One region of the Caballeronia sp. DA-9 genome, then DNA from elsewhere that is predicted to be linked to it. Evidence: predicted binding sites of a transcription regulator. Region 1 holds the regulator's gene; each other region holds the start of a gene.
What was found. The regulator FliA, encoded in region 1, starts transcription of late flagellar genes. The targets are predictions, from matches to a motif close to CTAAAGTTTNNNNNNNNNNNGCCGNTA.
Positions count from the first base shown of each region.

Region 2: the regulator FliA is predicted to act here: its motif matches at 7,794-7,820, upstream of motA (flagellar motor stator protein MotA).
Region 3: the regulator FliA is predicted to act here: its motif matches at 4,857-4,883, upstream of motA (flagellar motor stator protein MotA).

Region 1 covers NZ_CP195133.1:3,591,489-3,601,530, forward strand. Annotated here, with positions in the region: gene ACRWA7_RS32820 (hypothetical protein) at 1-323, shown strand, start outside; gene ACRWA7_RS32825 (hypothetical protein) at 340-741, shown strand; gene ACRWA7_RS32830 (RNA polymerase sigma factor FliA) at 1,277-2,008, opposite strand; gene ACRWA7_RS32835 (flagellar biosynthesis protein FlhG) at 2,040-2,975, opposite strand; gene flhF (flagellar biosynthesis protein FlhF) at 2,968-4,698, opposite strand; gene ACRWA7_RS32845 (cysteine hydrolase family protein) at 5,229-5,897, shown strand; gene ACRWA7_RS32850 (DUF2877 domain-containing protein) at 5,927-6,814, shown strand; gene fdrA (acyl-CoA synthetase FdrA) at 6,942-8,498, shown strand; gene ACRWA7_RS32860 (oxamate carbamoyltransferase subunit AllG family protein) at 8,509-9,912, shown strand; gene arcC (carbamate kinase) at 9,931-10,042, shown strand, end outside.
Region 2 covers NZ_CP195132.1:1,914,471-1,924,512, forward strand. Annotated here, with positions in the region: gene ACRWA7_RS14995 (excinuclease ABC subunit A) at 1-2,092, opposite strand, end outside; gene ACRWA7_RS15000 (bifunctional aspartate transaminase/aspartate 4-decarboxylase) at 2,635-4,290, shown strand; gene ACRWA7_RS15005 (porin) at 4,375-5,550, opposite strand; gene motB (flagellar motor protein MotB) at 5,829-6,836, opposite strand; gene motA (flagellar motor stator protein MotA) at 6,872-7,741, opposite strand; gene ACRWA7_RS15020 (hypothetical protein) at 8,025-8,306, shown strand; gene ACRWA7_RS15025 (hypothetical protein) at 8,393-8,677, shown strand; gene ACRWA7_RS15030 (hypothetical protein) at 8,807-9,079, shown strand; gene ACRWA7_RS15035 (hypothetical protein) at 9,157-9,327, opposite strand; gene ACRWA7_RS15040 (MFS transporter) at 9,444-10,042, opposite strand, start outside.
Region 3 covers NZ_CP195133.1:226,792-236,833, forward strand. Annotated here, with positions in the region: gene ACRWA7_RS17215 (BadF/BadG/BcrA/BcrD ATPase family protein) at 1-63, shown strand, start outside; gene ACRWA7_RS17220 (Cof-type HAD-IIB family hydrolase) at 104-910, shown strand; gene ACRWA7_RS17225 (PXPV repeat protein) at 1,021-1,305, opposite strand; gene aqpZ (aquaporin Z) at 1,653-2,372, opposite strand; gene ACRWA7_RS17235 (H-NS histone family protein) at 2,666-2,971, shown strand; gene ACRWA7_RS17240 (glycosyltransferase family 4 protein) at 3,165-4,229, opposite strand; gene motA (flagellar motor stator protein MotA) at 4,929-5,789, shown strand; gene motB (flagellar motor protein MotB) at 5,832-6,803, shown strand; gene ACRWA7_RS17255 (response regulator) at 6,852-7,232, shown strand; gene cheA (chemotaxis protein CheA) at 7,311-9,545, shown strand; gene cheW (chemotaxis protein CheW) at 9,590-10,042, shown strand, end outside.

The DNA.
Region 1 (10,042 bases):
CACACGGTGCACACCCCTTTAAGGTTTTACGGGCCGTGATGGGTATTGTTGTTGATTACAACATTTCCAAAATGCGTGATTGGAAGCCGCACACAGTTCCGGATCGATTCGCGGCTGGGGGAAAGAGCCTTCCCATTCGCGGCGTCAATCCGATTATCTCCACCTTAATCGATAGCGGAAAGGCCACGCTGCGAGAGTTGCAAGAATATTACGCCCTGGACGATGCGGTGCAAATGTACGATGTGCATTTCACCAGTTTATTAAATCGCGCGTTTGCGGACGAAGCCGCTATGAAGAAAGCAAAGTCTCAACAGTCCCAATAAATCGAGATTACCTAATATGCTCAAATTCACGAATACATATGGAGTTGAACGCAGTGCGAACATGCGGCTACTCGGTGCGATGGAAGGCTGCGAGTTTCGCCGCGAGTTTTCGACATTTCTCGCGTCTGGCGATCCGGTAAGCCGCAGGAAATTTGTCGATAAAGTGTTCGCCAATATATCCATTGTGATGGGGAACGGTAGTGAATTTGCGCTGCGCACGAATGCCCTGATTGTTAACCATGTTGGCGAAGGTTCGGATGCGGTGCCGCTGCTGCGCGATTTGTTTGATGCATTTATGCGCGAGAACGAATTCGAGCCGCAGGCGTGCGCCTCGCGGGTAGGCTTTTGGTCCGAAGTCGGAAGCCGCGCGGCAGAGACGTTTTTAGTGGAGGGGATCGGCGCACTGCTAGACGCCTGAAAACGCCTGTCCGGTACACATTGCTCGGCGAGGCTAACGGGATAGCGGTCCAGCCGCGCGTCTCGTATGGCTCTCGTTGTGTCCGAACGAGCGCATAACGGTCCACCGCACGAGGGCGACCTTTCTTGCACGAGCAAACCGAAACGAGTACTGCCGTATGGCCGGAAAAGGTAGAATTATCTGCCGGAGCAATTCCGCTTCGGGCAACTTTCCGAAGGTTGCGAGGGACTTTTGAGGGACGCAGCGCGGCAAATTTGGTGCAAAAGCCAATTTCTAAGTATTTGATATTTAAGGCTTTTGGATCATTTTACCTCCCTCCGAAGGCAGGGGTTGCTGGTTCGATCCCAGCCGGGCGCACCAAGAACAGCTTAAAGCTCAGACGCACAGAAGGTCGAGAGCGCAACGGCGCTGCTTTCAATGTCGCGCTTGCTGACGGCATCGTTAATCCCGATGTACTGGACCGGAACCAACGCCAAGCGAAGTCGAAGCGCAAAAGCCGGCGCCCCGAAACTTCGCCAACCGCAAACCCAATCCCTCAAGCCTCAACCCCCGACCAGGCCTGTTCCCGCAACTTGGCCCGCAACCTCGCAACCGCCTGGCTATGCAATTGGCACACGCGCGATTCGCTGACTTCCATCACGGCGCCGATCTCGCGCAGGTTCAACCCCTTTTCGTAATAAAGGCTCATCAGCAGCTTTTCGCGTTCCGGCAATTTATCGATGGCTTCCACCAGCGCCGAGCGCAAGCTGCCATCCAGCAACGCAGACAGCGGATCGGCTTTATCGACACAATAACGGTCGAGAAACGGTTCGTCGTCCGATGACCGGTCGAAGTCTTCGTAATAGATCAGTTGGCTGCCGTGCAGATCCTGCAGCATGGTCTGGTATTCGCCGAGCGGCATGTTGAGATGCTCGGCGACTTCCTGCTCGCTCGCCGAACGGCCAAGGTTCTGCTCGACCTTGTGCACCGCCGACTCCACTTCGCGCGACGTCTTGCGCATGCTGCGCGGCAGCCAGTCGTTCGCCCGCAATTCGTCGAGCATCGCGCCGCGAATCCGCTGGCTGGCGTAGGTCTCGAACTGCGCGCCCTGATCTTCCTTATAGCGGCTCGCGGCGTCTAGCAAACCGATCATGCCGGCCTGAATCAGATCGTCGAGATCCACGCTGGCCGGCATTTTTGCGACCAGTTGCAGACCCAGACGGCGCACGAGCGGCGCGTAGCGGGTCAGGACCTCGGCTTGTGACAGTTTTCCCTGGGCGTTATACATCGCGTTCACCTTTGTTCCTTCTTTTGCTTCGTCACACCGACGCCGGGCTGCGCATCGCAAGCTCCGCCAACGGCGATTCGGTGCGGCGCAAACCAGCCCCGGGGTTGATCGAACGCTCGATGTTGCGCGGCGTTTCCATGGAAGCGGCTTGCGCCGGCCATTCGAAGTGCGAACTTTCTGGCATCGGCCAATACTGCAAATCGGCCGCGATATGACGATAGTCGCGAGCGGCGGCGGTGGTCGGGAAAGCTTCCACGGCGCAGCGCGACAGTTCATGCGCCTTCGCCACGCGCGCGTCTTCAGCCACGCAGCCGGCGGGCATCAACTTCACGGCGAGATAGCGGCTTGCGACGCCGGCGAGGTTGTCGAAGGCGATTTGCGCATCGGCGGCGTTCTTCACGTGATTCACCACGATCCGGAAGCGCGAAATGGCGTGCGCGTAATGCAGGCGCTTGATGCAGGCATACGCCTCGGTGATCGCGGCCGGCGCGACGCGGGTCACGATCACGAAGTCGTGCGCCTGCGCAGCAAGCGTGGACAGCGCGCCGCTGCGATCCGGCTGTGTATCGATGAGAACGATATCAGCGGGACCATCGAGCAAGACGCGGCAATGGGCGGCGTCGTGGCTGATGCGTTCGTCGCGAGGCGCGGCGATCATCGAGAAGCCGAACGGCGTGCGCGTCACCGCGTCCTGCAGGAAGCGCTTGCCGGACAACACCGCGCCCAGCGCGCCCGTGGACGGCACCTTCGCGAGGCGGCTCGCCGACAACGCGTTCTGCCGTTCATCGATAACCAGCACGTCCTTGCCCTGCGCCGCAAGCGCGGCCGCGAGATTGACGACCGTTGACGTATTGCCGGTTCCGCCCATTCCGCCCGCCGGTGCGCCGCACACCGTGACCACTCGCGAGCGGTTGCGCGTCAGGAGACGCCGCAAGCCTTCAGCCTGATCGGACGCGAACTTATCCAAAGTGAACCTCATGCAGTTCGGTGGAAGCGCGCGCCGAAAGCGCGGACAGGAGCGGCGGCACGTCGTCGTCTTGCGGCACGAATGGCGAGCCGTCGCGGGGAATGCAGAACGCGCTTTTAATCAGAAATCGCTTGGTCGCGACGTACAGGTTTTCCGGAACCTTCTGTCCCGTCGATACGTAATGCACGGGCAGTTTGTATCGGATCACGGTGTCGATAACGCCGCCCAGGTTCGTGGCTTCGTCGAGCTTGGTCAGGATGCAGCCCGCGAGCGGCGGCTGGTCCGGCGTGCTTTGGTAGGCCTGCACGACTTCGTTGAGCGTGTCGCCGTGGCTGGTGGCGTTGAGCAGCAGCAGGCGCTGCACCGGGTGCCCGGCGCCACAAAGCATGGAGATGTGATCGGACACCGTGCGGTCGCGCTGGCTCATGCCAATGGTATCGATCAGCACGATGTGCTTGTTGCGCAGTTCGGAAAGCGCGAGTTGCAGGTCGGCCGCGTCCTTCACCGCATGCACCGATACCCCCAGAATCTTGCCGAAAATGCGCAGTTGCTCGTGCGCGCCGATCCGGTAGCTGTCGGTCGTCAGCAGCGCGACCTTGCTTGCGCCGAAGCGCATCACGCAGCGCGCGGCGAGCTTGGCGGTAGTCGTCGTCTTGCCGACGCCTGTCGGGCCCATCAGCGCGAAGACGCCGCCGCGGCTCATCATCGACTCTTCGCTGTCCATTACGGGCAGATTGTTCTCGAGGACTTGCTGAACCCATTGCATCGAGCTTTCCGCGTGTTCGATCTCCGGCATGTTGTCGATCAGCATGCGCACGAGCTGCGCCGAGAATCCGGCGGCGAACAGGCGCTTGGTCAGCGCTGCGTGGTTCGGACTGCGGCGCTGGCGGTCGCCCCACAGCAAGCCGGCGAAGTGCTCTTCCATCATGCCGCGCATGGACGACAGTTCGTGCATGACGGTGTCGTTGACGACCTGCTCCATGCGCACGCGAATGGCTTCCGTAACGGCCGCCGCCGCCGATGCCGGCAGTCCTGCGAACGCCCCTTCCTGCGTCATGCTGGCGGCTGGCGACTGGACCGGCGACGCGGCGGCCTGTGCCTGCGCGAGCTTCTGCTCGGCGCGGCGAGCGGCGAGTTGAGCCGCTTCGCGCGTCCATTCGGGCGCGTCCGGCGCGTCGGTCTGCTGCGGCGTGACGGTAACGGGGCTGCCAAGTCCCTTTGCAATCGCCGCCGATGCACTCAGCGAACGCTGCGGCATGCCTTCGGTGACTGACTGCGCCACGCGGCGCGCGTGTTCGATCAACCAGGGATTCGATTCGGCCATCGTGCGGGAGGATTCTTCCGGCGTTGCGCGCGGGCGGCGCGATAACGGCAACGGATCGGCCTGAGCTTCAGGTTCGAGGTCTTCGAGCGGTTCGGGATTTGCGCCGAACACGGATGAAAAGACGTCTCCGCTGGCGTACGGGTTGTGATTGGGAGTGTTTTGGGAAGCCGCGGGCGCCGCGCTCGGGCCGGCCGGCGACGCCTTGAGTTTCAGTTCGCGTTGCTGCGCCGCGGCTTTCGGGGAGATCTTTGCCAGGTCGCCATCGGCCACGGCCACGATCTCGATGCTGCCGTCTTCCGTCACCCGATTCGACAGGACCACCGCATCAGGACCCAATGCCTCGCGCACGAGCCGGAACGCATCCCGACTTGAAGCACCGATGAATTTGCGGATGTTCATTTGACCCCCGTTGAGCTTGCGCCCACGCTGTTTTATTGCGGTTGAACGGTCGCGGTTGACTTGTCTTACGCTCAAGCGACGCGCCGTTATCCAGTGAGTGAATTATTGCTTGGGCGGCCAATGCGCCATTGGCTGATAAGAGCCGGGAAAGCGGGGTAATTCGAGGGTTCGGCGCGGGGCTCGCCGATGCGGAAACCAAGCCCTCAAACATCAGATGATTGAGGCCGCCCCGCAGTGCCCAAATACGGATTTCGGCGTTCGATCTCGATTATTTATTCGTGGCGCGCCATTATGCCGCTGAGCAATTTATCGTCGCGCAATAACATTCATATTCGTTCGTGATAAAGGCTTTATTAATTTTTGGAAACGAATGGAATTAACCTTGCCAATTAATGAATAATCTTGAAATTCATCAAATATCAGTCGTCCGCTGGAAAGAACCTCCATATAATAAATCGACCGGTTATTCACATGAATCGCGATATCTGACTCAACATTTCGTCCCCTGACATTCTTCAAGGAAATTTGAAATGCCACAAAAACTGTTTCAGGCTGAGCCATTTCCATTACCGTTCAATGCAGAAACAACAGCATTGGTCATGATCGACATGCAGCGTGATTTCGTTGAGCCGGGCGGATTCGGCGAGGCGCTGGGAAATGACGTATCACTGGTACGCAGCGCCATTGAGCCTTGCAGGAAATTGCTGAAGGCCGCCCGGGACGCCAAGCTGCTCGTCGTTCATACGCGGGAAGGCCATCGCGCGGATCTGGCCGATTGTCCTCCGGCAAAACTCACGCGCGGCGGCAAGCGTTTCATTGGCACAGACGGCCCCATGGGCCGCATCTTGGTGCGCGGCGAAGCGGGCCACGACATCATTCCCGAGCTTTATCCGGCGCTCGGCGAACCTATCATCGACAAACCCGGCAAGGGCGCGTTCTATGAAACCGACTTGCAGCTCATCCTGCAAAACCACGGCATCAAGACGCTTATTGTGTGCGGCGTCACCACCGAAGTCTGCGTCACCACCACCGTTCGCGAAGCCAACGATCGCGGCTATGAATGCATCATCCCGGCGGATTGCGTAGGTTCCTACTTCCCCGAATTCCAGAAATCGGCGCTGGAGATGATCAAGGCGCAGGGCGCGATTTTTGGCTGGGTGAGCAACGCAACAGCGGTTATCGACGGACTGCGCGGCTAACTTCAAGCTGATTTCCGGGACATCCGGCCATGGCGCTCATCTCGTTCGAAGTGTCCTCGATTGGCTATCTCGCCGAGCACGGCCCGCGCGAGGCGCTGCGGTTCTGGGTGCACAGTCACTTCCAGCATGCGTTGAACCTGTCATCGGCAAACGGGGAATTGCTGACCTTGCTCAGCCCGCGTTTTCAGAACCTACCGACTGCCATCAGGATTGTCACGCCGCCGGGTTGGGACTGGCGCCACCAGTCCCGGCCTCGCGAACCCGTCGTGCTCGAAGGAAACGTGCTGCACGCCGCACGCTGGCGCGCCGATCTCAGCCGCGCGCCATGCTGGCGGCCGAAGGCGGAAAAAGCGTGGGACACCTGCTCGCTCGACGCCTTCGTCGGCGTCTATCCAGCGCTTGCCAGCCAACTGGTTGCTTACTGCCGGCAGCGCGAGGTGCGAAGCAGCCTTCAGTTGCTGCCGGGCTGGCCTGCGAATGGACGCGCGCCACGGCTGAATGTAAGCGACGATGCATCGGCGCTCAACGGGAGCGTATCCGAGTTGATCGGCTTCGGAACGGGGCTAACGCCGGATGGCGACGATTATCTGCTGGGTTATCTCGCGGCGTTGCAGTCCTGGCAGCATATTGACGTCATCGCGGCGCATTTGAAATTATTGGAGTCCACAATCAAAAGTCAGCTTCACCGGACCACGAGTATCAGCCGGCATTATCTGACTCTTGCGCTTCAAGGACATTATTCGGAACCTGTCGATTATTTGATCAGTATTTTGATTCGAAAATGCCCGGCGGCGGATATTGCGCTTTCCGCGAATAAGGTGATGGAATTTGGTGCGTCTTCTGGCGTGGATTGTCTGGGAGGTTTTCTGCATGGAATCAGGTCGCTCGAAACGGTAGCGCAAGAAGAAATTCGCTGATCGGATAAAGATCAAGCAAATATCTGTTCATCGGTTCGATGGCATTCGGCGTATGCAACGCCGGATTCGCCAGGCCCGCATTCGGCCGCTTTTGAAGCATCGGGTGTAACGATCACCGGAATTGGAAATGAGCATAAGAACGAAAGTTTTCAAAAACATGTATCAGGACTCCGTCTCCCTGATGCAAATCTCGGCCCGGATCAGCGCGTTGCCGGATATCGAGCAGGCGTCGGTCGCCATGGGCACCGAGACGAACCTCGCCCAGTTACGCGATGCCAATCTCGACGACGGCGTGAAGGCCGGTCCGAACGATCTGGTCATCGCCGTGCGCGGCGGGGATGCGGCTTGCGACGCCGCGCTCGCGCTGGCAGAAGAGGCCCTCACCGCGAAGCCGCAGGAATCGGGCGGCGATGGCATCCGCCCGCCGCCGCTCGTCAGCCTCGAAATGGCGGCGGAGCAGGAAAACGCCTCGAATCTCGCACTGATTTCCGTGCCGGGCGACTACGCCGCGGCCGAGGCGACCAAGGCGCTGCATCTGGGCATGTCGGTGATGCTCTTCAGCGACAACGTCAGCCTCGAGCACGAACGCGCGATCAAAACCCTCGCCCGGGATAAAAACCTGCTGGTGATGGGACCGGATTGCGGCACCGCCATTATCAACGGCATGCCGCTCGGGTTCGCGAACGTGGTCCGGCGCGGAGCGATCGGCGTGGTGGCCGCCTCGGGAACGGGGCTGCAGGAAGTGACGAGCCGTATCGATCAATTGGGCGCGGGGATTTCCCAAGCGCTCGGAACCGGCGGACACGACCTGCACGAGGAGATCGGCGGCATTTCCATGCTTTACGGTCTCGACGCGCTCGCGCAGGATCCGGACACAAAGGTAATCGTGCTGATCTCCAAGCCGCCCGCGCCGGCGGTTGCGGAGAAAATCCTGGCGCGCGCACGGGCGGCTGGCAAACCCGTTGTCGTGAACTTTCTCGGCGCGCGCGCCAGCGACATGAACGTGCCGGGCATTACGCCCGCGCATACGCTGGCGGACGCCGCCGGTTTCGCCGTCGCATTGCTGTCAGGCGCGGCGTTGCCGGAATCGGTTGCCGTGGTGGGAGCGCCGGATGCCGCGCGTCTCGACGAATACAGCCGCACGCTGCCGTCTATCCGCCGCTTCGTTCGCGGCGTGTTCGCAGGCGGCACGTTCTGCTACGAGAGCCAGTTGCTGCTGCGCGAACGCGGATTTCCGGCGTCGTCGAATACGCCGGTGGCATCGAATATGAAACTCGAGGATATCTGGCACAGCTTCGGCCACACACTCGTCGACATGGGCGACGACGACTTCACGCGCGGCCGCCCGCATCCAATGATCGATCCGACATTGCGTAACCAGCGCGTTCTCGCCGAATTGAATGACGCGCAGACCGCCGTCGTGCTGTTCGACCTGGTACTCGGCTACGGCGCGTCGATGGACCCCGCGACCGAGTTGCTCGCACTGATAGAACAAGCGCGGCTGCAGGCGGCCGGTCGCGATTTGCCGGTCCTGATCTCGCATGTTTGCGGCACGCAAGCCGATCCGCAAGTCCGAAGCCGCCAGGTCGACATTCTGCGCGAAGCCCGCGTGCTGGTCGCGGGTTGCAACGCGCAGGCAGCGCTCTGGGCGTGCCACGTCGCTCAAGCCCAGGCGCAAAAATAACGGAACCATGATGAATACGCTATTTCAACAGCCACTCCATGTGGTCAATGCGGGTCTGAGCAGTTTTGCCGATAACCTTGCGCTCGCCGGGGGCGACGTGATCAACCTGACGTGGCAGCCGCCCGCGCTCGGCAACGTCGATGCGGGACTCGCGCTGGCGTCGCTGATACGCCATCCGCTGGTCGAGCAGGCCAACCAGCAGGCGTTCCAGCATTACCTCGCGGCACAGCCGGTTCTGGTCGACGTGATGATCGCGTCGAGTGCGATCAGCGCGATGTCGCAGAGAAAGCTGATCCTGCACGCGGGTCCGCCTATCGACTGGCCGAACATGTGCGGGCCGGTGAAGGGCGCGATTGTCGGCGCGATCCTGTTCGAAGGCTGGGCAAGCACGCATGAAGCCGCCGAGAAAATGGCCCAGGACGGCGCGATCCGCTTCGAGCCTTGCCATCATTTTGGCGCGGTGGGTCCCATGGCCGGGATCATCAGCCCGTCCATGCCGCTGTGGGTGATCGAAAACAAGACCAACGGCCGGCGCACGTTCAGCAACTTCAACGAAGGGCTCGGCAAAGTGCTGCGCTTTGGCGCGAACAACGCCGAAGTGCTGGACCGCCTCCACTGGATGAAGGACGAACTCGCGCCCGCATTGAAGACCGCGCTGAAGGTGCTCGGCGAAGTGGAACTCAAGCCGATGATGGCGCAGGCGCTGCACATGGGCGACGAAGTCCATAACCGCAATGCCGCCGCCACGGGATTGCTCGTGAAGCGCCTGATTCCCGCGTTGCTGTCCAGCGGCTTGCCGATCGACACCATCCAGCGCGTGACGGCGTTCATCGTGGGAAATGATCACTTCTTCCTGAACCTGTCCATGGCGGCGTGCAAGGCGATGATGGACGCCGCCCACAACGTTCCCTTCAGTTCCATGATCACCGTGATGGCGCGCAACGGCGTGAACTTCGGCATTCAGATGTCAGGCACCGGCGACCGCTGGTTTCAGGCGCCGGCCAATCCCGTTGAAGGCCTGTTCTTCCCCGGATACGGCGTGGAAGACGCGGCGGCCGATCTTGGCGACAGCGCGATCACCGAGACCGCGGGAGTGGGCGGATTCGCCATGGCGTCGTCGCCGGCTATTGTCAAGTTCGTAGGCGGAACGCCGGCGGACGCCACGAACAACAGCCGTCGCATGCAGGCCATCACCATCGGCGGGAATCCCGCGTTCACGCTGCCAGCGCTGAATTTCGCGCCGACCGCAGCGGGTATCGATGCGCGCAAGGTGGTCGATCGCGGCATCCTGCCGATCATCAACACGGGGATTGCGCACAAGCAGGCGGGCGTGGGGCAGATCGGCGCCGGGATAACCACGGCGCCGATGCCTGGGTTTATCGACGCGATCCGCGCGCTGGCCGAGTACGTTTAAATCATACGGGTACGCATCATGACGAAGCCTCTGGCAATAGTTGCGGTCGGCGGAAATGCGCTGATTCGCGACGACGAACACAATAGTATTCCTGATCAATACGAAGCCGTGATCGAGAGCGCGGGACACA
Region 2 (10,042 bases), on a different replicon from region 1:
CACTCGGCATGAAGAGCAATTCGACACTGACGAAGCCTTCGCCCTCGCACGTTGGACATCGGCCTTTGGCGACGTTGAATGAAAACCGGCCGGCGTCGTAACGGTGACGGCGCGCTTGAGGCGTATCCGCGAACAGCTTGCGGACGTGGTCGAAGAGGCCCGTATAAGTGGCGAGGTTTGAGCGCGGCGTGCGGCCGATCGGCTTTTGATCGACTCTTACCAGACGGCGTATGTGCTCCATGCCTTCTATGATCTCGCCGTCGGTTTGAATGTCTTCCACATCCATAAGAGGATCGTGTTCATCTTCGGGTTCGGCTGAGATTGGCCGTCCAAGTTTCTCTCCAACGAGTTCGGGCAAGGCCTGACTCACGAGACTCGACTTGCCCGATCCCGAGACGCCGGTGACCGTTGTAAAGCATCCCAGCGGGAATGCGACATCGAGAGCTTCCAGGTTATTGCGAGTCACCTTGGCGAGCCGTAGCCAGCCTGCGGCCGGGCGCCTGACGCTTACAGCAGGCCGGTTTTCTCCAAAGAGATGCAGCCTTGTCTGCGACGCTTCCACGTCGGCGAGACCCGCAGGCGGCCCGCTATACACAATGCTTCCGCCCGCCGTTCCCGCTGCGGGTCCGACGTCGACCAGCCAGTCCGCGCGACGCATCATCTCAAGATCGTGTTCGACCACGAACAGTGAATTGCCGGCTTCCTTCAAGCGTTGCAGCGCGCTATAAAGCGCTTCGCCGTCAGCCGGATGAAGGCCCGCGGACGGTTCATCGAGCACATAGATGACGCCGAACAACTGCGACGCCAGTTGTGTCGCGAGCCGCAAGCGCTGCAGTTCGCCCGACGACAGCGTCGGCGTGCTCCGATCCAGCGCCAGATAACCCAGACCCAGATCGATCAACGTGGAGAGCCGTTCCAGCAGTTCTCTTGCCATGCGTTGCGCCGCGACCTGCTTCTCGCGCGATTGATTCGTTGTCCGTCTGATATCGGGCGACGCCTTGTGCGCCGATCCACCCGCTGCAACCCGGCGTTGCACCGCTTCACGCATCTCCTCCTTGTTCAGCACTTCGCCAGTCTGCACGTCAGACGGCAATTCGCCGCGTGCAACGGGACGCAGAATTTCCGCGACACGCGCCATCGGCATTTGCGACAGCTCCGCAATATCGAGTCCGGTGAAAGTGACTGACAGCGCTTCGAGCTTAAGCCGCTTGCCATGACATGTTGAACACGCGCTGCTTACCATGAACCGCGAGACGCGTTTTTTCATCAGAGCGCTCTGCGTGTTGGCGAATGTATGCAGCACATAGCGGCGCGCGCCGGTGAAGGTGCCTTGATAGCTCGGCTCGGCGCGGCGCTTGAGGGCGGCTTTCGTCTCCTGCGGCGTAAGACCCGCATACACGGGCACGGTCGGCGTTTCGTCGGTGAAGAGAATCCAGTCGCGGTCTTTCCGGGGCAGATCGCGCCAGGGGGTGTCGACGTCATAGCCCAGTGTGACAAGGATGTCGCGCAGGTTCTGGCCATGCCAGGCAGGCGGCCACGCGGCGACGGCGCGCTCGCGGATGGTCAGCGAATCGTCGGGTACCATCGACTTTTCGGTGACCTCGTACACGCGTCCGAGACCGTGGCAAGCCGGGCAGGCGCCTTGAACCGTGTTGGGGGAAAAGTCCTCGGCGAACAGCATGGGTTGTTTGGGCGGATACGTGCCAGTGCGCGAATACAGCATGCGCACGAGGCTCGACAACGTGGTGACACTGCCCACCGAAGATCGTGCATTCGGCGTGCCGCGCTGCTGCTGGAGCGCCACCGCCGGCGGCAATCCATCGATGGAATCCACTTCCGGCACGCCGGCCTGTTCGATAAGCCGGCGCGCGTATGGCGCGACCGACTCGAAGTATCGGCGCTGTGCTTCGGCGTAAAGCGTGCCGAATGCGAGCGACGATTTGCCCGACCCTGAAACGCCCGTGAAGACCACGAGGGCATCGCGCGGAATATCGACGTCGACGTTGCGCAGATTGTGTTCGCGCGCGCCTCGCACGCGAACAAAACCTGTATAGGAAGAGGATGGCTCGGATTTACGGTTTCGGGCTGTCATGCGTCCATTCGATGGTTTGTGGTTTTGTCGGCATTGCCGTGAGTCCAAACGGTACGCAGAGCGTGTGCCCGGTAACGGAACAACATCAGCCGATTGCGGCGGTTTGCAAGCTGGCATTTAATCCATTGATTTAACGCCTGCTTATTTCCGGCCACGATGAAACTGTTTTCATGACGCGGACGTGATATTAGTAAGTGCGTGGATTTGCGCAGGCGGTACTACAAGACATAAACACGACCTAAAGCAATTGCGTCCGCGATTTTGTCCCCTAGACTGATAAATCGCGATTGTTTCCCGCGATGGATCGAAGATTATTTCAGAGTGAGAAATAAATATCGCGATCGTGTATGACGATTGGATATGTACTCTAATGCAAAACTTTCTACTTAGTCAGCAAGGAGACGTGGAATGCGTTGATCACTAGTCGCGGCCCAGCACGCTTAACCGAATTTCATTGTCGCTTCTCCCGAAGAGCAAGGCGCGAACGCAGGGCAACCGGCGCTGCTCTCATTCAAGCAGTCAATTATTTCTGGAGGTACTGGATGGCCAAGTCTAAGAAAGCGGGCTCGCAAGAGCAATCCAAAATTGCGGCGCTTAGCCCGTTCGAATTGAAGGACGAACTGATCAAGGCCGCAGGCGGCGGCGCCGTTGACCGGCCCGCCAACGTCGCCATGCTCAATGCAGGCCGCGGCAACCCGAATTTCCTTGCCACCATTCCCCGTCACGGCTTCTGGCAGTTGGGCCTCTTTGCCATGCGCGAATCCGAGCGTTCATTTGCGCACATGCCGGAAGGGCTGGGCGGATTCCCGAAGCATGAAGGACTTGAAGAACGCTTCGAGATTTTCGCGCGCGACAACAAGGGCGTGCCCGGCATCGACTTCCTGCGCGGCGCGCTCTCTTATGTACGTGATCAACTGGGTCTGAATGGCGGTGAATTCCTTTACGAAATGTGTGAAGGAATTCTGGCCTCGAATTACCCGGTGCCCGACCGGATGTTGAAATTGTCCGAAGTGATCGTGGCGCAGTATCTGAAAAAGGAGATGATCGGCAAACATCCGTTCATTGGCGATTTCGATATCTTCGCCACCGAAGGCGGAACCGCGGCAATGACGTACATTTTCAATACGCTGCGCGAAAATCATCTGATCAAGCCTGGAGACACTATTGCGCTCGGTTCGCCAATCTTTACGCCCTACATTGAAATCCCGACGCTCAACGACTATCAGTTGAACGTGGTCAATCTCAATGCGGACGTTGAGCGCAACTGGCAATACTCGAAAGAAGAACTCGACAAGCTGCGCGATCCAAAAGTCAAAGCGTTCTTCCTCGTCAATCCGAGCAATCCGCCCTCGGTCAAGATCGATACCGAAAGCCTGGAGTACATCGCGGAGATCGTGAAGGAACGGCCGGACCTGATCCTTCTTACCGACGACGTATATGGCACATTCGCGGACGATTTCGTTTCGCTCTTCGCGTTGTGCCCGAGGAACACCATCCTCGTATATTCATACTCCAAGTATTTTGGCGCCACGGGCTGGCGGCTCGGCACGATCGCGACGCATCAGGACAACGTGATCGACGAATTGATCCGCAAGCTCCCCAAGGAACAACGCGAGGAACTGCACGAGCGTTACCAGTCCATCACCACCGAGCCCGAGAACCTCAAGTTCATCGACCGGCTTGTGGCGGACAGCCGGACTGTTGCGCTGAATCACACGGCGGGGCTTTCCACGCCGCAGCAGGTGCAGATGGTCCTGTTCTCGCTGTTCGCGCTGATGGATACGCCCGAGGCCTACAAGAACGCCTTGAAGCGCCTGATTCGTGGACGCAAGGAGGCGTTGTATCGCGAGATCGGAATCAGCTTCGACGACAGTGACGTGAACCAGGTCGATTACTACACGATCATCGACCTCGAGTTTCTCGGCAATCGCGCCTATGGAACGGAGTTCGTGCAGTGGCTGTTCAAGAACACCGAACCGTCCGAGTTGCTGTTCCGCCTCGCGAAGGAAGCACGCGTCGTGCTCTTGCCGGGACGCGGTTTTGGCACGCAGCATCCTTCCGGCCGCGTATCGCTCGCAAATCTCAACGAGAGCGATTACAAGCAGATCGGCCGCGCGATGCGCAAGTTGATGTCGGAATACGTCGAACGCTACAACGAGGCAACGGGCAAGTCGCTCGACAGGAACAAGGTGCTTTGACGTGCATCGCGCGCTGAAACCAGCATCGGAATGAAAAACGGGCCGCTGGAAAAAGCGGCCCGTTCCTGGCTTTCAGAGACGTGCTTAGAACTTGTGGCGAATACCCACGCGTGCAGCGATCTGGTCGTTTGCACCGCGGCCCGACGTGCCGAAGTAGCTCGTGCTCGAACCGATCTGCGCCTGCACATCGGTGCCGTTGTTCGAGCCCGACGCGTGTTGATAAATGCCCAGCACGTAGACATCGGTACGCTTGGAAAGCGCGTAGTCCACGCTTGCGTCGACTTGCTGCCACTTGCCTTGTGCGGCGTCCGTCAGCTTCATGTATGTGTAGCCAAGGCTTCCCGTCACGGCCGGCGTGAACGCGTACTTGCCGCCAAGTTCATACGTATTGAACTTCGACGTCGCGCCACCGATGGCTTCGAAACGCGTATTGGTCCACAACGCGAACAAGGTTGCGTCGGCGATCTTGTAGTTTGCACCAATGCCGAACGTGCGCAGGTCCTTCGTGCCGCCCGTCGCCACGTTTGCAATGCTCGTGCTGAACGCCGGCGTAGCCGAAGCCGGGAAGTGGATGTCCGTATAAGCCGTGCCGATGCTGAACGGGCCCGCAGCGTAGTTCAAACCGAAGCTGTATGCACGCGACGAACCTTGCGTGGTCACGCCGCCGGCCGTGGTCGTGGGCGAGCCGGAGAACGCGCCTGCCTGGTTCGAGAAACCATACAAGCCGCCGAACGTCACGCCGTAGAAGTTCGCGCTGCTGAACTTGATCGAGTTATTGATGCGGCTTGACGTCAGTTGGTCCACGTCATTGATGTGATACGCATAGTTGCCCGCAACCGTCTGGCCGCCGATCGAATACGCGCCACCCAGGTAGTCGGTCGAGAACGAGTATTGACGGCCAAGGGTCACCGAGCCGACGTCCGACTTCGAAATACCCACATAAGCCTGACGGCCGAATTCCGCGCCGCCCTGACCGAGCGTGCCGTTGCCGCTGTTAAAGCCGCTTTCCAACGTGAAGATGGCCTTCAGTCCGCCACCCAGGTCTTCAGCACCTCGGAGGCCCCAGCGGCTGCCTTGCGATACGCCGTCGTCGTACTTGAAAATCTTCGAGCTGCCGGTGCCGGCGGCGCTGTGGTTCGCATAGCTGATACCTGCGTCGATCAGGCCGTACAGCGTGACGCTGCTTTGAGCTTGAGCGGGTGCGGCCGATGCGGCAAACGCAGCGAGCGCGGCGATGGCGAGCAGTGATTTACGATTCAAAACAATCTCCCTGAGCGTGGGTGGTAGCGTGAGTGGTCTGTGCAACAAGTGCTTTGGTACATCGGACTCTTGCGGTCCATTGACTTGCGACGGGCGGACTTTATCGGACACGTATGTAAGGTCCATGACAGTTGTTTTGACGCGACGACTGCTTTACAAGCACCGCTCTTGTGGTATGAGCGGTGCTTGGCGGCGTGCCATTCAAGCAGACTGAGCGCTGTGAGCGTGCGGGTGGAAACCGCGAGCGGATGGCGTATCGCCGCGCACAACGCGGCTTGCTAGCCTTTTGACGAGGCTTCGGCGTCTGTGGGCAGCGCCGGCCGCGGCTTGAGCTGCAGTTGCGCGACCTTCGGCGGAATCACGGCGCTCGCAGGCTGGGAATCGTCTACCGAGGTGCGGCCGCCATCGGCGAAGAACGCCTGCTCGGCGGCCTTGTTCAGCACGAGAATGCTGATGCGCCGGTTGGTGGGTTCGTCGGCAACCGCCTTGTTCAGCGGCAGCACGTCGGCGAGTCCGCGCACCTGAAGGATCTTGCCTTCGCTCATGCCGCCCGCGATCAATGAGCGGCGCGCGGCGTTGGCGCGCTCGCTCGACAACTCCCAGTTCGAGTAACCGGCCTGACCGCCGGAGTAGGGCACGGCGTCGGTGTGTCCCGCAATCGATACGCGGTTGTCCACATCGTTCATGGACGCCCCGATCTGCGCGAGTATCACGCCCACATAACCCTCGAGCTTCGAGCTGCCTGAGGCGAACATCGGACGCCTGAGCGAATCCACGATCTCGATGCGCAAACCCTCGCTCGTGATATCGATACGAATCTGGTCCTTGAACGCGCGCAGCGCCGGCGTATTTTCGATCAACGCCGTGAGCTTTTCCTTAAGCTGCTTCAGGCGGCGGGCATCGTTCTCGGCTGCGATGCGTTCGGGCGTCTTGGGGACAGGCTCGGTCTGGCTCTTGGTGACTTCGCCAGGACGTGAACTCGCAAGGTCGCGGCCGCCGCCGTTGATCACGCTCGAACGCGCCGCGCCGCTGCCGTCGTTGCCGCCGAAGAGCGTGGAGAGCGGCGCGTTGAAATAGTCTTCAATGCCCTGCTTGTCGTATCTCGACGTCGACCCGAGCAACCACATCAACAGAAAGAACGCCATCATGGCCGTGACGAAGTCGGCGTAGGCGATCTTCCACGCGCCGCCGTGATGACCCGCGTGTCCCGACTTCTTTTTCCTGCGCACCACAATGGTCGGCGCAAGGACCGACTGCAAGGGATCGCGATTGGGTTTTTCAGCCATGTCCTAGTCCGTGAGTTGGCCGTGCAAGCCGTGCATCAAGCTGATTTTGGCTGCTTGGTGGCGCGCACGGCTTCGTCGAGTTCCTTGAAGCTCGGACGGTCGGCGGTGAACAGCACCTTGCGGCCGAACTCCACGGCAATGGCGGGCGCATAGCCGTTCATCGATGCAAGCAATACCGACTTCACGCACTGGAACGGCTTGGACTCCGCCTGTCCTTTTGCGGCGAGCAGATCAGCGAGCGGTCCGAAGAAACCGTAGGCGAGCAAAATGCCAAGAAAGGTTCCCACGAGCGCGCCGGCAATCATTTCGCCGAGAATGGCGGGTGCTGCGCCGACCGAACCCATTGTGTGAACAACGCCCATGACGGCCGCGACAATGCCGAACGCAGGCAGGCCATCGGCCATTTTCTGAATCGCGCTGGATGCGACAGACGCCTCCGCGTGATGCGTCTCGAGCTCTTCGTCCATGAGGTCTTGCATCTCGAGCGCGTTGACGTTGCCGCTCGACATCATGCGCAAATAATCGACGATGAATTCAAGCAGATGGTGATCGTTGAGCACGTGTTCGTACTTCATGAAAGTCGGGCTTTTTTCCGGCGCTTCCACGTCCACTTCGAGCGCCATCATGCCTTCCTTGCGCGCCTTTTGAAGCAGTTCGTAAAGCAGTGCGATGAGTTGCACATATTTCTCTTTCGAGTAGCCGCCGCCCTTGAACGCGGTCGGGATGACCTTAAGCGTCTTTTTGAGCGTGGCAACCGGATTTGATACGACGAATGCCCCGATTGCGGCACCAAAAATACACAGCAGCTCGAAGGGCTGCAGCAGCGCTTTCAAGTGGCCGCCCACACCCATGAAACTGCCGATCACCGACCCAATCACCAGGACCCATCCGATAACGACAAACATGCTCTCTCCGCGTAATTTTCGTGCCTCGGTTAAATGAAGCTGTCATGGAACTTAACGGCAGGCGGCCTCGCACATTTAGGGTAGGCATGAGGAATCTTTTCTTACCGATTTGTGTAAATCAGAAAAATTTACGCTGAAAATTGCAACGTTTGGTTTAGTCGGGAGGTCGGTCGAGATATCGAATTGATGCCAATAAAGGCCACTGTTCATTCCATTGAATCGCTTAACGAAACCGTACAGTTCCGGCACGGGATGGAGCCCGGCTACTTACGGAGAAGGTGCAGTGAAGACAGTCCTGAGCGCGGCGGCGGCCGCAATGATCATGATGCCGGTCATGCAGACGACCCATGCACAAGAGGTCTATATACAAGGCGGCACGCTTGGCGCGGGTTTGGGCGCCGCGTACTCGCTCAACTCATGGGCCGGCGTCCACGCGGAAGTGGAGGGTCTTGGCTTTTCTCACTCGTTCAACGTCAGCGGCAATAAATACGACGGTCATCTCAGCCTTAAGCAAGGCGGCCTTTATCTCGACCTTTTCCATTTGCAAACAGCGGTTTCCGGCTAACAGGCGGAGCGCTGATCAACGACGACAAACTCAACGCGCACGCCGTTCCCGACGCGCAAGGCAACTTCAAAATTGGCGATGATGTTGTGCCCGCCATTGGAGGCGCGCCCTCTGCAACGGTGCGTTTGCCGAGCGTCATGCCCTATCTGGGAGTGGGATACGGGCACAAGCCGGTAACGAAGGGATTTGGTTTCATGTTCGATCTTGGCGTGGCGTACGGCCGTCCGCGCGTGTCCTACTTCGTGCCGGAGGTGTATAGCCTGTTCACGACGCAGGCGAATATCGACCAGGAAAAGCAGAACATTACCGATCGCGTGGAAAAGTATCGCTGGTATCCGGTCGTGCAACTCGGCGTGACGTACCGGTTTTAAAGTTCGACGTGAACCTTTCGCGCGCCTGACGTTCAATAACAGCAGAGAGGGCGCGCAAAGGGCAAGCTGGCATGGATGATGCGCTCTGTCATACAACTATTGTTCATCTATCAGAGGCGAACCTTCAATATGATCCAGACCTTCGAGCAAACCATTGACGGCAAGCCGATGCAGTTCTGCGCCAGCATTGCAGACGGCGGCAGCCCGCAGCGCGTGATCATCAGCCGCGCCGATTCAGCGAAATCGCTGGTGATCGTCGAGGCATCGGGAATCATCAGCGCAATAAAGGCAGAGGTCGAAGCCCCGGAGTCATTCGTCGCGGATGCCGTGCGCCGTGCGCAGGAAGACGGGTTGATCGAGAAAGCGCTCAAGTCCGGCGATGTACTGACCGTAACGCTTTGATCAGTTGCCACGCTTGAAAATGCCCGCCTGTGCTTTCGCGCAGACGGGCATTTCTTATATGGCGACAGCCGTATTTTCTATAAACGTGGTGAGCCGTTGTTGGGATCGGCTGGAACCAACGGCGTTGCGGAATCCGGGCCGTCGGGAAGATCGGGATCGTCGGGATTGAGCGGCGCGTCGGGATCGAGCAGTTCGTCGGGATCGGGTTCTATTGGCAATTGGGTCGGGTCTACCGGCGGCGTGGACATGATCGGTTCCTCACAAGCGGCCTGCGGACCGCGCGTTGCACAAGAGGTGCGTAATCAAATTCGCAATGCGCGTTCCCGGCGCGTGTCAGTGTGTTCAGCGCCCGTTCAGCGCTTGTTCAGCGCGATATGTTCTGCGCTGGCTTTCCGTCTTTCGCGTCCTTGCGGTTATTTTCCTTTACTCGATGCGCCATCACCGCTGCCAGCAACAGCAGCGTGACCGAGATCGCCGCTGACAACTTCACTCCCGTTACGATCTGAGCGGTTTCGGCCGCCGCGGCGTGGCTCGCCAGCGCGCCGAAAACCGCCACGCCAATCGCGCCGGCTGCTTGCCGCGCCGTGTTGAGCACCGCCGACGCCGTGCCCGCCCGCGCTGACTCGACGGTCCCAAGCATCGCGGTGGTCATGGCGGGGACAGCGAGTCCCATGCCGGTCGGTATCAACAGGAAAGGCAGCAGCAACAGCGCCACGGGCGTGCCGGCATCGACGAAACAGAGCGCGGCGAATCCGATCGCATCGATCAATGCGCCGGCGATCATCGGCCGCCTGGAACCGAAGCGCGCCACGACCGGACCTGCCGCGAGATTCGATAACAGAAAACCGCCTGTCAGCGGCAGGAACGCGAAGCCTGCGTGAAGCGGCGAGAGCCCCAGAACGCGCTGCAAATAAAGGCTCAACACGAACACCATGCCGTAATAAGTCAGATTCACGCAGATAC
Region 3 (10,042 bases), 340 kb from region 1:
GCCGCAGGCGCGCTGCAACTCGCTCGTCGCGCCGCAGCCGGAAAATCCCGTGTCGCGCGCTAGAATGTCAGGTTCCTAACGGTTAAAAGGAAGCGGCTCTCCCATGTATTCGATCATCGCAACCGATCTCGACGGCACTTTGCTCAACAGCGATCATCAGGTCGATCCATTCACCGTCGAAACGGTCCGCGAACTGGAAGCACAGGGCGTGCGCTTCATCATCGCGACTGGGCGGCATTACAGGGACGTGGTTGGAATTCGCACTGTTCTGGGTGTCGACGCATACCTGATCACGTCGAACGGCGCGCGTATTCATGCACCGGACAACGAGCGCATTTACGCACGCGACATTGCGCCTTCGGCGGTACGCCGGCTCGTCCAGCCGGATCTGGCCGGCAGCGAGCGGGTCATCGTGAATCTCTTCGCCGACGACGCCTGGCTGATCGACCGCCACGCGCCCACCTTGCTCGAGTTTCATCAGGACTCGGGGTTCAACTACGACGTGATGGACCTTCGCCGGCACGATGGCGAGAACATTGCGAAGGTGTTGTATATCGGTGAGCCGGAAGATCTGAAGGTGACCGCGGAAAATCTCGAGCGCGAGTTTGGCGAATCCATCTACGTGACGTATTCCATGCCGGATTGCCTGGAGGTGATGACGTCGGATGTATCGAAGGGGCGGGCGCTGCGGTTTGTGCTGGACCGGCTGGATATTGACGCCGCACATTGCGTTGCATTTGGCGACAACATGAACGACGTCGACTTGCTTGAGACAGCGGGCCGGCCGTTCATGATGAAAAACGCAAATCCTGATCTGGTCAAACGCTTGCCGGATATTGCGCGAACCGGCAATAACTTCGAGGCCGGCGTTGCGCATCAATTGCGCAGTTTGTTCAGCATGAGCAATTAACCCCGAGCGGATTTCAGCTCGGATATTTAACGCGAGGAATAAAAAAGGAGCGCCTCGAGAATGGCCGCTCCTTCTTGTTTAAGCTTCACAAAATGCTGGACTTGGAGTTATTACCCGCGATGATTCCATCCGCCGCGATAATCATCCCGATGGTTCCAGCCGGTGCGATCCCAACGTCCGCGATCCGGTCCGCCCCAGCGCGGTTCATCGTGACGATGCCATGAAGGCGCCGCACGGTAATAAGGCGCCGGCTGTACATAGACCGGCGCGGGCCGCGAGTAAACTGGCGCACCCAGCGACAAGCCGATATTCAGGTCCGTATGCGCTTGCGCAACCCCGACCGCGCTCACGGCCAAACCGGCTGCAACCAGCAGATGAGTGACGATGCGTTTCATGGTGTTCTCCTTTTTGGGCGACGCGTGTCGCATGAATCCAATGTACGCATCCGCAGTCTTACGAGTATCGACGAGTTGTTACGGGGTGAAAGTATCGTGAAAGTACGATCGCCGCGTTAAAGCGCTCGTCAAATGGAGGCGCAGACCTTATTGGGTAAAGCTTCAAGAGCACCTGGACAGGAGTATGGCAGCCGCGGCCAGCGTTTCCGAATTTGAAAGGCAGTAAACGCGCATTACATTTGTCGCAAGCATTTCATATTACGTGGCCGCTAAGACCAAGAAATCTTTAAACCAATAAGAAAACGGGCGTCGAGCGCCCGTTTTCTTATCCATCAGATGGCTTTTAATCAGGCGGAAGCGAGTGCCCGATTCTTTGCGCCAGTCAGCAGCGGATAAACCACGCCCGCGATAATCGCGCCGATGATCGGTGCAACCCAGAACAGCCACAGTTGTTCCACCGCCGCGCCGCCGACGAACAGCGCCGGACCTGTCGAACGTGCCGGATTCACCGACGTGTTCGTAACCGGGATCGAAATCAGGTGGATCAGCGTCAGACAAAGGCCAATGGCGATCGGCGCAAAGCCTGCGGGTGCGCGGCTGTCGGTAGCACCCAGGATGACGAACAAGAAGAAGAACGTCATGACCACTTCGCAGACGAGCGCGGCGATCATCGAGTAGTGGCCCGGCGACTGGTCGCCGAAGCCATTGGTCGCGAAACCGCTCGCCACCAGGTCGAAGCCGGGCGCGCCGCTGGCGATCACCGACAACACGTATGCGCCGAGAATGCCGCCGATCACTTGCGCCACAATATACGGAGCCAGTTCGCGAACGGGGAAGCGGCCGGCGACGGTCAAGCCAACGCTCACGGCGGGGTTCAGGTGGCAGCCCGAGATATGGCCGATGGCGTAAGCCATGGTGAGCACGGTCAGGCCAAACGCGAGCGACACGCCCACAAAGCCAATACCAAGTTGAGGAAATCCAGCGGCGAGCACGGCGCTTCCGCAGCCGCCCAGCACGAGCCAGAACGTACCAAACATTTCTGCGCCGAGGCGCTGTCCTAATCGCATGATTCGAAGTCCTAAAAATATATAAAAAACCGAAACGTTTCCGATGCATGTAACCGCTGATATTTTCTGCGATCAATGGAGCGGGTAGGCAGTGTAATCCGAGTGCCGCGACTCGTTGTCAATAATTGTCAAATCAACGAGAACTAAGGCAACTCTTATTAAGATTGCTCTATAGTTTCAAGAATCTTCTCATTTAGTTTCAGACTTTCTGCAATTGCATTGGCTACCGTTGCATCTTTTATTCGATGCCGTTAGTCTTCTCAATAATTGCTGCCTATTAGAGAGGAATAGAAATGTCGCAATACACTGAGCTCAAGGCGCAAATCGCCAAACTCCAGGAGCAGGCTGAAGAAGCGCGGCGCGCGGAGTTGGAAGCGGTACTTGCCGATATCCGCAGAAAGATTGTCGAGTATGGCCTCACGGCACAGGACTTGGGATTGACAGTCGTGCGCCGCGGCAGGCCACCCAAAAAGGAGCCATTGCCGCCGGTTTATCAAGATCCTAAATCAGGTAATACCTGGAGCGGTCGTGGCAAACCACCGAAATGGATTGTGGGTAAAAGCCGTGAGCGGTTCTTGATTAATCAAGATCATTCCTGAGACGGCGTACTGAAGCAGTCAGCGCAAAGATTTTGGCCAGCATGTTCGAAGACGAAAAAAATCCACCCGGAGCGGGCGGATTTTTTCACGTTGCCATACAGATAATTCAAGTAAATTCAATGCATTAAATCCAGCCGATGTCACATTTTTCTAAATGGACGTTGCATCGGCCTATTTGCTCGGCGTTTCCCGTTCAACCTATTGCAACTTGACGCAGCACCGGCCGCTTTGCCGCTTGAAGCAGTGCGGTATAGCTGTCGACATAGTTCTGCGCCATCGTGCTTGCGCAGAAACGACGTTCGAACTGGGCGCGGATTTCAGTACGCGACAATTCTTCAAGCCGTTGCAGCGCGCCGACCGCGCCCTGAACGTCTTCGCAAATGAAGCCCGTCACGCCATGATCGATCACTTCCGGCACTGAACCGCGATTAAACGCGATCACGGGCGTACCGCAGGCCATTGCTTCGATCATTACCAAGCCAAACGGCTCCGACCAGTCGATCGGGAACAGCAATGCCTTGGCGCCCGACAAGAACTCCGGCTTTTGCTGCTCGTTGATTTCGCCGACGAATTCCACATTTGCACTCGACAGCAACGGTTCGATCGTGCTTTTGAAGTATTCCTGGTCGACCTTATCGACCTTTGCGGCAATCTTCAGCGGCAAACCAGTCTGCGCTGCAATCTGGATAGCGAGATCGGCACGCTTTTCAGGGCAGATGCGGCCCAGAAACGCCAGATACTCTGGTTTCTTGTGCGTTTGCGGTGTCAGCAGGTTTTGCGGCAGGCCATGATAGATCGTGTTCAACCAAGCAGCCTGCGGCAATGGCTGACGTTGTGAATCCGAGATCGAAATGACCGGTGCTTCGGGAAAAGCGTCGAAAACCGGTTGCAGTTCTGGCAAATCGAGACGGCCGTGCAGCGTGGTCACAAACGGGGTGTCCATTTGCGAGAACGTCGAGAACGGCATGTAGTCGAGGTGAAAGTGTAGTACGTCGAATTCATGGGCACGGCGACGCACTTTCTCGAGCAGCAGCGCATGCGGCGCGTTCCAGTCGCGAATAGACGGGTCCAGGCGTAGCGCACGCGGCCATGCTGCATCGAGCGTTGCCTTGGTTTCCGAGTCCCCGCTCGCAAAGAGCGTTACGTCATGGCCCAGGTCGACCAGTGCGTCGCTCAAGTACGAGACAACGCGCTCGGTGCCACCGTAGAACTTCGGAGGAACTGCTTCGTGCAAAGGTGCAATTTGTGCGATACGCATAACGTGACTCTCCTGTTCGTTACGGCTTCAAACAACGGAATTCCGATAGAAAACCGCTGAAGCCTTGCGGACCGGCCAGCCTCTATGCTGCCGCCCCCGTTAAATCGGACCCGGGTAAATCGGGTAATCCCTTAAGACCCATTATCAGGATGACTGCGGTCATCGCCGAGTCATTTTTCAAACGCTTAACCTTGTTACAGCGCGAAACACCGTCGGTTACGAAACGCAAACTTAGGCTGAATCCCTTGTCTGGCAGGGTGTTTGAGCAAATATCGACTCGTTTCGAAACGTGCGACGCAAGCCCAGGACGCCTAGGGACGCAATGCCCATGCCAGCGCCATCGAGCCCTTTCCAGACAGGGTTAGCACTTATAACCCGAAATATATGACGCATGCGCGTGAAGTCATTCCGATACGGCGCCGTTAAACCGCGAATGAAACACGCTGTAATAAAACTCCGCCACGACAAGCGGCCGATGACGTCCATTAAACCGGACATTCAGGATAAATCGGCATCTTTGCCCGATTTTTGTCCAACTCTGGCGGGCTTCGAAGGGCGCACACACCTTACACGGTAAACCCCCCGCCAATAAAGACGCGCCAGAAATCCGCGCCTTCCTATTTCCCTTCAAAGTTTTCCAGCCTCGTGCCGTAAACCACTTAACGGCGGTTTCGCCGCTGCAACCATGAGGATTCGACTGTGCTGATTTTCATCGGAACACTAGTGACGCTGTTGTCGGTTTTCGGCGGTTATGCGCTCGAAGGCGGGCATCTGGGCGCGCTGGTCCAGCCGGTTGAAATCCTGATGATTGCGGGCGCGGGCGTGGGCGCATTCATCCTCGGTAACGGCATGAAGACGATCAAGGCCACGCTGCGCGTGATCCCGACGCTTTTCAAAGGCTCCAAGTACAACAAGGACGTATACATGGAGTTGATGGCGCTGCTCTACGTGCTGCTTGCCAAGGCGCGCAAGGAAGGCACGCTGACGCTGGAGTCCGACATAGACGATCCGGCCAAGAGCCCGATCTTTGCGCAATATCCGAAGATCCTTGCTGATCGCCATATCGTCGAATTCCTGACCGATTACCTGCGCCTGATGGTCGGCGGCAACATGAACGCATTCGAAATCGAAAGTCTCATGGACGAGGAAATCGAAACGCATCATGCCGAAGGCGAAGGCCCGGCTCAGGCGCTGCATAAAGTTGGCGACGCCATGCCGGCGTTCGGGATCGTCGCGGCCGTGATGGGCGTGGTCCATACCATGGCGTCGGCCGATCAGCCGCCGGCAATCCTCGGCGAGATGATCGCGCAGGCGCTGGTCGGTACGTTCCTTGGCATCTTGTTGTCGTACGGGTTGATCGGGCCGCTTGCGAGCGTGGTGGAGCAGCGCGTGGCCGAGTCCACGAAGATGTTCCAGTGCATCAAGGTGACGATTCTCGCGAGCCTGAACGGCTATGCCCCGGCGATTGCGGTCGAGTTCGGCCGCAAGGTGCTGTTCTCCACCGAGCGTCCGTCGTTCTCCGAACTGGAAGAACACGTGCGCCGCGTGAAGGCGAAATAACGACACGCCTGCACGCGACCACGCGCTTTCGGAGAATCCATCATGGCCAACAAGAACGACCGCCCAATCTTCATCAAACGGATCATATCGAGCAAGAAAGCGCATCACGGCGGCGCGTGGAAGCTTGCCTACGCCGATTTCATGACGGCGATGATGGCGTTCTTCCTGCTCATGTGGCTGCTGAGCGCCGTGTCGCCGGTGCAGCGCCAGGGCATTGCGGAATATTTCAACATGCCGCTCAAGAACGCGATCATGGGCGGGCAGCGCACCGGCATGGACTCGAGCATCATCGACGGCGGCGGCCGCGATATCTCAAGCCCCGAGCCAGGCACGACGCGCATGAGCGACGGCACGCGGCGCTCGAACCGCATTGACGAGCAGACGCTGAAGGACGCGCAAGGCGAACTGGAGCGGCGCGATCAGGCTCGCCTGCATGACCTGCAGGTGAAGCTGATGTCGGCGATCGAAGCGAATCCGGTCTTGCGTCAGTTCCGGCAGCAGATTCGCATTGATTCGACGCAACAGGGTTTGCGCATCGAGATCGTGGATACCCAGAAGCGCCCGATGTTCGCCCTCGCGAGCAATTCCGTGCAGCCGTATATGCGCGACATCCTGCGCGAAATCGGCAAGGCGCTCAACGACGTGCCGAACCGCATCGTCGTGCAGGGTCACACGGACGCAACGCAATATGCTGGTGGCGAGAAGGGGTACAGCAACTGGGAGTTGTCGGCGGACCGGGCGAATGCCTCGCGCCGCGAATTGATCTCGGGCGGCATGGACGAAGCGAAGGTGCTGCGCGTGATCGGTCTGGCATCGACGCAGAACCTGAACAAGAAAGACGCATTCGATCCCGAAAACCGCCGCATCAGCATTCTCGTTTTGAATCGCAAATCGGAAGAGTCGATGACGCGCGACGACGCTTCAGCAACCACGATCACCAGCAATCCCCTGAATCCTGGCAACGCCACGCCTGACCTGGGCGCGCTTGCGCCGGCCAGGCCGGCGGGCAAGTAGCCAGCTTCGGGACGCGCCTCAAGAACATCGGACCAGGAACGACCAACCATGATCAAGAACATTCTGACCATCGACGACTCCGCTTCCATGCGCAAGGTCCTGTCCGCGACCTTCGTTGCGGCGGGGTATCGCGTCGAAGTTGCCGCCGATGGCGCCGAAGGCTACGAAGCGGCGCTCGCCGAGCAATTCGATTTGATCGTCACGGACCAGAACATGCCAGCCATGAGCGGCCTCGATCTGATCGTGAGGTTGCGTGGGCATCGGGCGTACGCGAACACGCCGATCCTCGTGCTCACGACCGAATCGAGCGAGCAGTTCAAGGCGGCGGCGCGAGAAGCGGGCGCGACGGGCTGGATTGAAAAGCCAATCGATCCCGACATGCTGACCGAGCTGGTGGCGACGTTGTCGGACGCCGAGCAGTCGCACTGAACGTATCAGCATCAACAGCACACAGCACTTACGACGCGCATAGCGACGACAGACAAGGCATCCGGTGGTGACCCAGGCATGACACTCGACATTACGCAGTTCTATCAAACATTCTTCGATGAAGCCGACGAGCTGCTCGCCGACATGGAGCAATTGCTGCTCGCGCTGGATCTGGCGAACCCCGATCCCGAAGATCTGGGCGCGATCTTCCGCGCGGCGCATTCCATCAAGGGAGGCGCGGCCACGTTCGGCTTTTCGGCGCTGACCGAGACCACGCACATTCTTGAGTCGCTGCTCGATCGGGCGCGCAACAACGAGCTGGTCTTGCGCCGCGACATGATCGATACCTTTCTTGAAACCAAGGACGTGCTGTCGGATCAGCTCGGCGCGTATCGCGCGAGCGCGGAACCGGATGCGGCCGCCGCGAAGGCGATCTGCGCGAAGCTTGAATTCCTGCGCGACAACGACGCGGGCGACGACACTGGCCACGCCGGTCACGCACCGCAAGCCGCTGCGGAGCCCACGCCGTCTTTCGCCGATGAAGCCGCTATCGCGCAGGATCTCGCGCAAGTCGCGATGGCGCTGGGGCCGAACGAGCCGCCCGCGCATGTAGTCGAGCAGGCGAACGAAGCCGTGGAAGAAGAAGGCGGCTGGACGGAGTTTGCGTCCGCGCTGGACTCGGCCAATGCAAACGATGAAGCCGATGACGGCCCACATCTGAAAATTACGCTTCGGGGGGTAGGGGAAAAGGACCAGGCTCTGCTGACTGAAGAGCTTGGCAACCTCGGGACTGTTGTCGGGGAAAAGAAGTCGGGCGGTGACCTGACGTTGTGGCTGGACTCGGATGTGTCGGCGGATGACATTGTCGCCGTGTGCTGTTTCGTGATCGATGAATCGCAGATCTCGATTGGCCGGGGTAATGCATCGCAGGCGTCGGAAGTTCAAGCGCCGGCCGCGGTTGCGGCAACAGAACAAACCAGAGAGGTGACGGAAAAAGCACCCGAGGCAGAGAAGACGGAACCGGTGGCGGTCGCAACCGCCGCCGCCGAGCCCCGCGCGAATGTGGCGGCGGCATCGGCTCCGGCTGAAGCGCCCAAGGCTCGCGCTGCTGCGGCGCCGGCGGCGTCTGAAGGCAGTTCGATTCGCGTGGGCGTGGAGAAGGTCGACCAGTTGATCAACCTCGTGGGCGAACTGGTAATCACGCAAGCCATGCTTGCCGAAACCACGAGCACTTTCGATCCCGCGCTGCACGACCGCCTTTTCAACGGCATGGCGCAACTCGAACGCAATGCGCGCGACCTGCAGGAAGCCGTGATGTCCATCCGCATGATGCCGATGGATTACGTCTTCAGCCGTTTCCCGCGCCTCGTGCGGGATCTCGCCGCGAAACTCGGCAAGGAAGTCGAACTCGTCACGTTCGGCCAGGCGACGGAACTGGACAAGAGCTTGATTGAACGCATCATCGACCCGTTGACGCACCTTGTGCGCAACTCGCTCGATCACGGCATCGAAACCGTGGAAGCGCGCCGCGCCGCGGGCAAGGCGGCGGCGGGGCAACTGGTGCTGTCGGCGGCGCATCACGGCGGCAACATCGTGATCGAAGTCAGCGACGACGGCGCGGGCCTGCGCCGCGACAAGATTCTCGCCAAGGCGATGAAGCAGGGCATGCAGGTCAATGAATCGATGTCCGACGACGAAGTCTGGCAACTCATCTTCATGCCGGGCTTTTCCACCGCCGACCAGGTTACCGACATTTCCGGCCGTGGCGTTGGCATGGATGTGGTGAAACGCAATATCCAGGCAATGGGCGGCCACGTCGAAATCCAGTCGCGCGAAGGCCGCGGCACGACCACGAAGATCGTATTGCCGCTGACGCTGGCGATTCTCGACGGCATGTCGGTGAAGGTGGGCAGCGAGATTTTCATCCTGCCGCTGAACTTCGTGATGGAATCGCTGCAACCCGTTGCCGACGATATCTACACCGTCGCGGGCGGCGAGCGCGTGGTGCGCGTGCGCGGTGAATACCTGCCGCTGGTTGCGCTGCATCAGGTGTTTGAAGTGAGCGACGCGCGCACGGAACCCACGCAGGGAATCATCACGATCATTCAGTCCGAGGGGCGTCGTTTTGCCATGTTGATCGATGAACTCGTTGGCCAGCAGCAAGTGGTGGTGAAGAACCTCGAAACGAACTATCGCAAGGTGCACGGCATTTCGGCCGCAACCATTCTCGGCGACGGCAGCGTGGCGCTGATTGTGGACGTGGCGGCGCTCAATCGAGAAAACCGCACGGCGCATGGTGCGCTGACGCATTGACGCACTGATGCATTAACCAGACAACGCAACTCCGGGAGTTAAAAATGGCAGCAGACATCCAATCCATTACATCCGCGGCGCAGCGCCGTGACGTTCAACGTGTCAGCACGCAGGCGGAAGCGGCCGGACAGGAATTCCTCGTCTTCACGCTGGGCGCGGAAGAGTACGGCATCGACATCCTGAAGGTGCAGGAAATTCGCGGCTACGACAACGTCACGCGCATCGCGAATGCGCCGGCGTTCATCAAGGGCGTGATCAACCTGCGCGGCATTATCGTGCCGATCGTCGACATGCGCATCAAGTTCAATCTCGGACGCGTCGAGTACGACAACCAGACGGTCGTGATCATCCTGAACGTGGCGCATCGCGTGGTGGGCATGGTGGTCGACGGCGTCTCCGACGTCCTTACGCTGCAAGCCGACCAGGTCATGCCCGCACCGGAATTCGGCGCGACGCTCACGACCGAATATCTGACGGGACTCGGCACGGTCGACGGC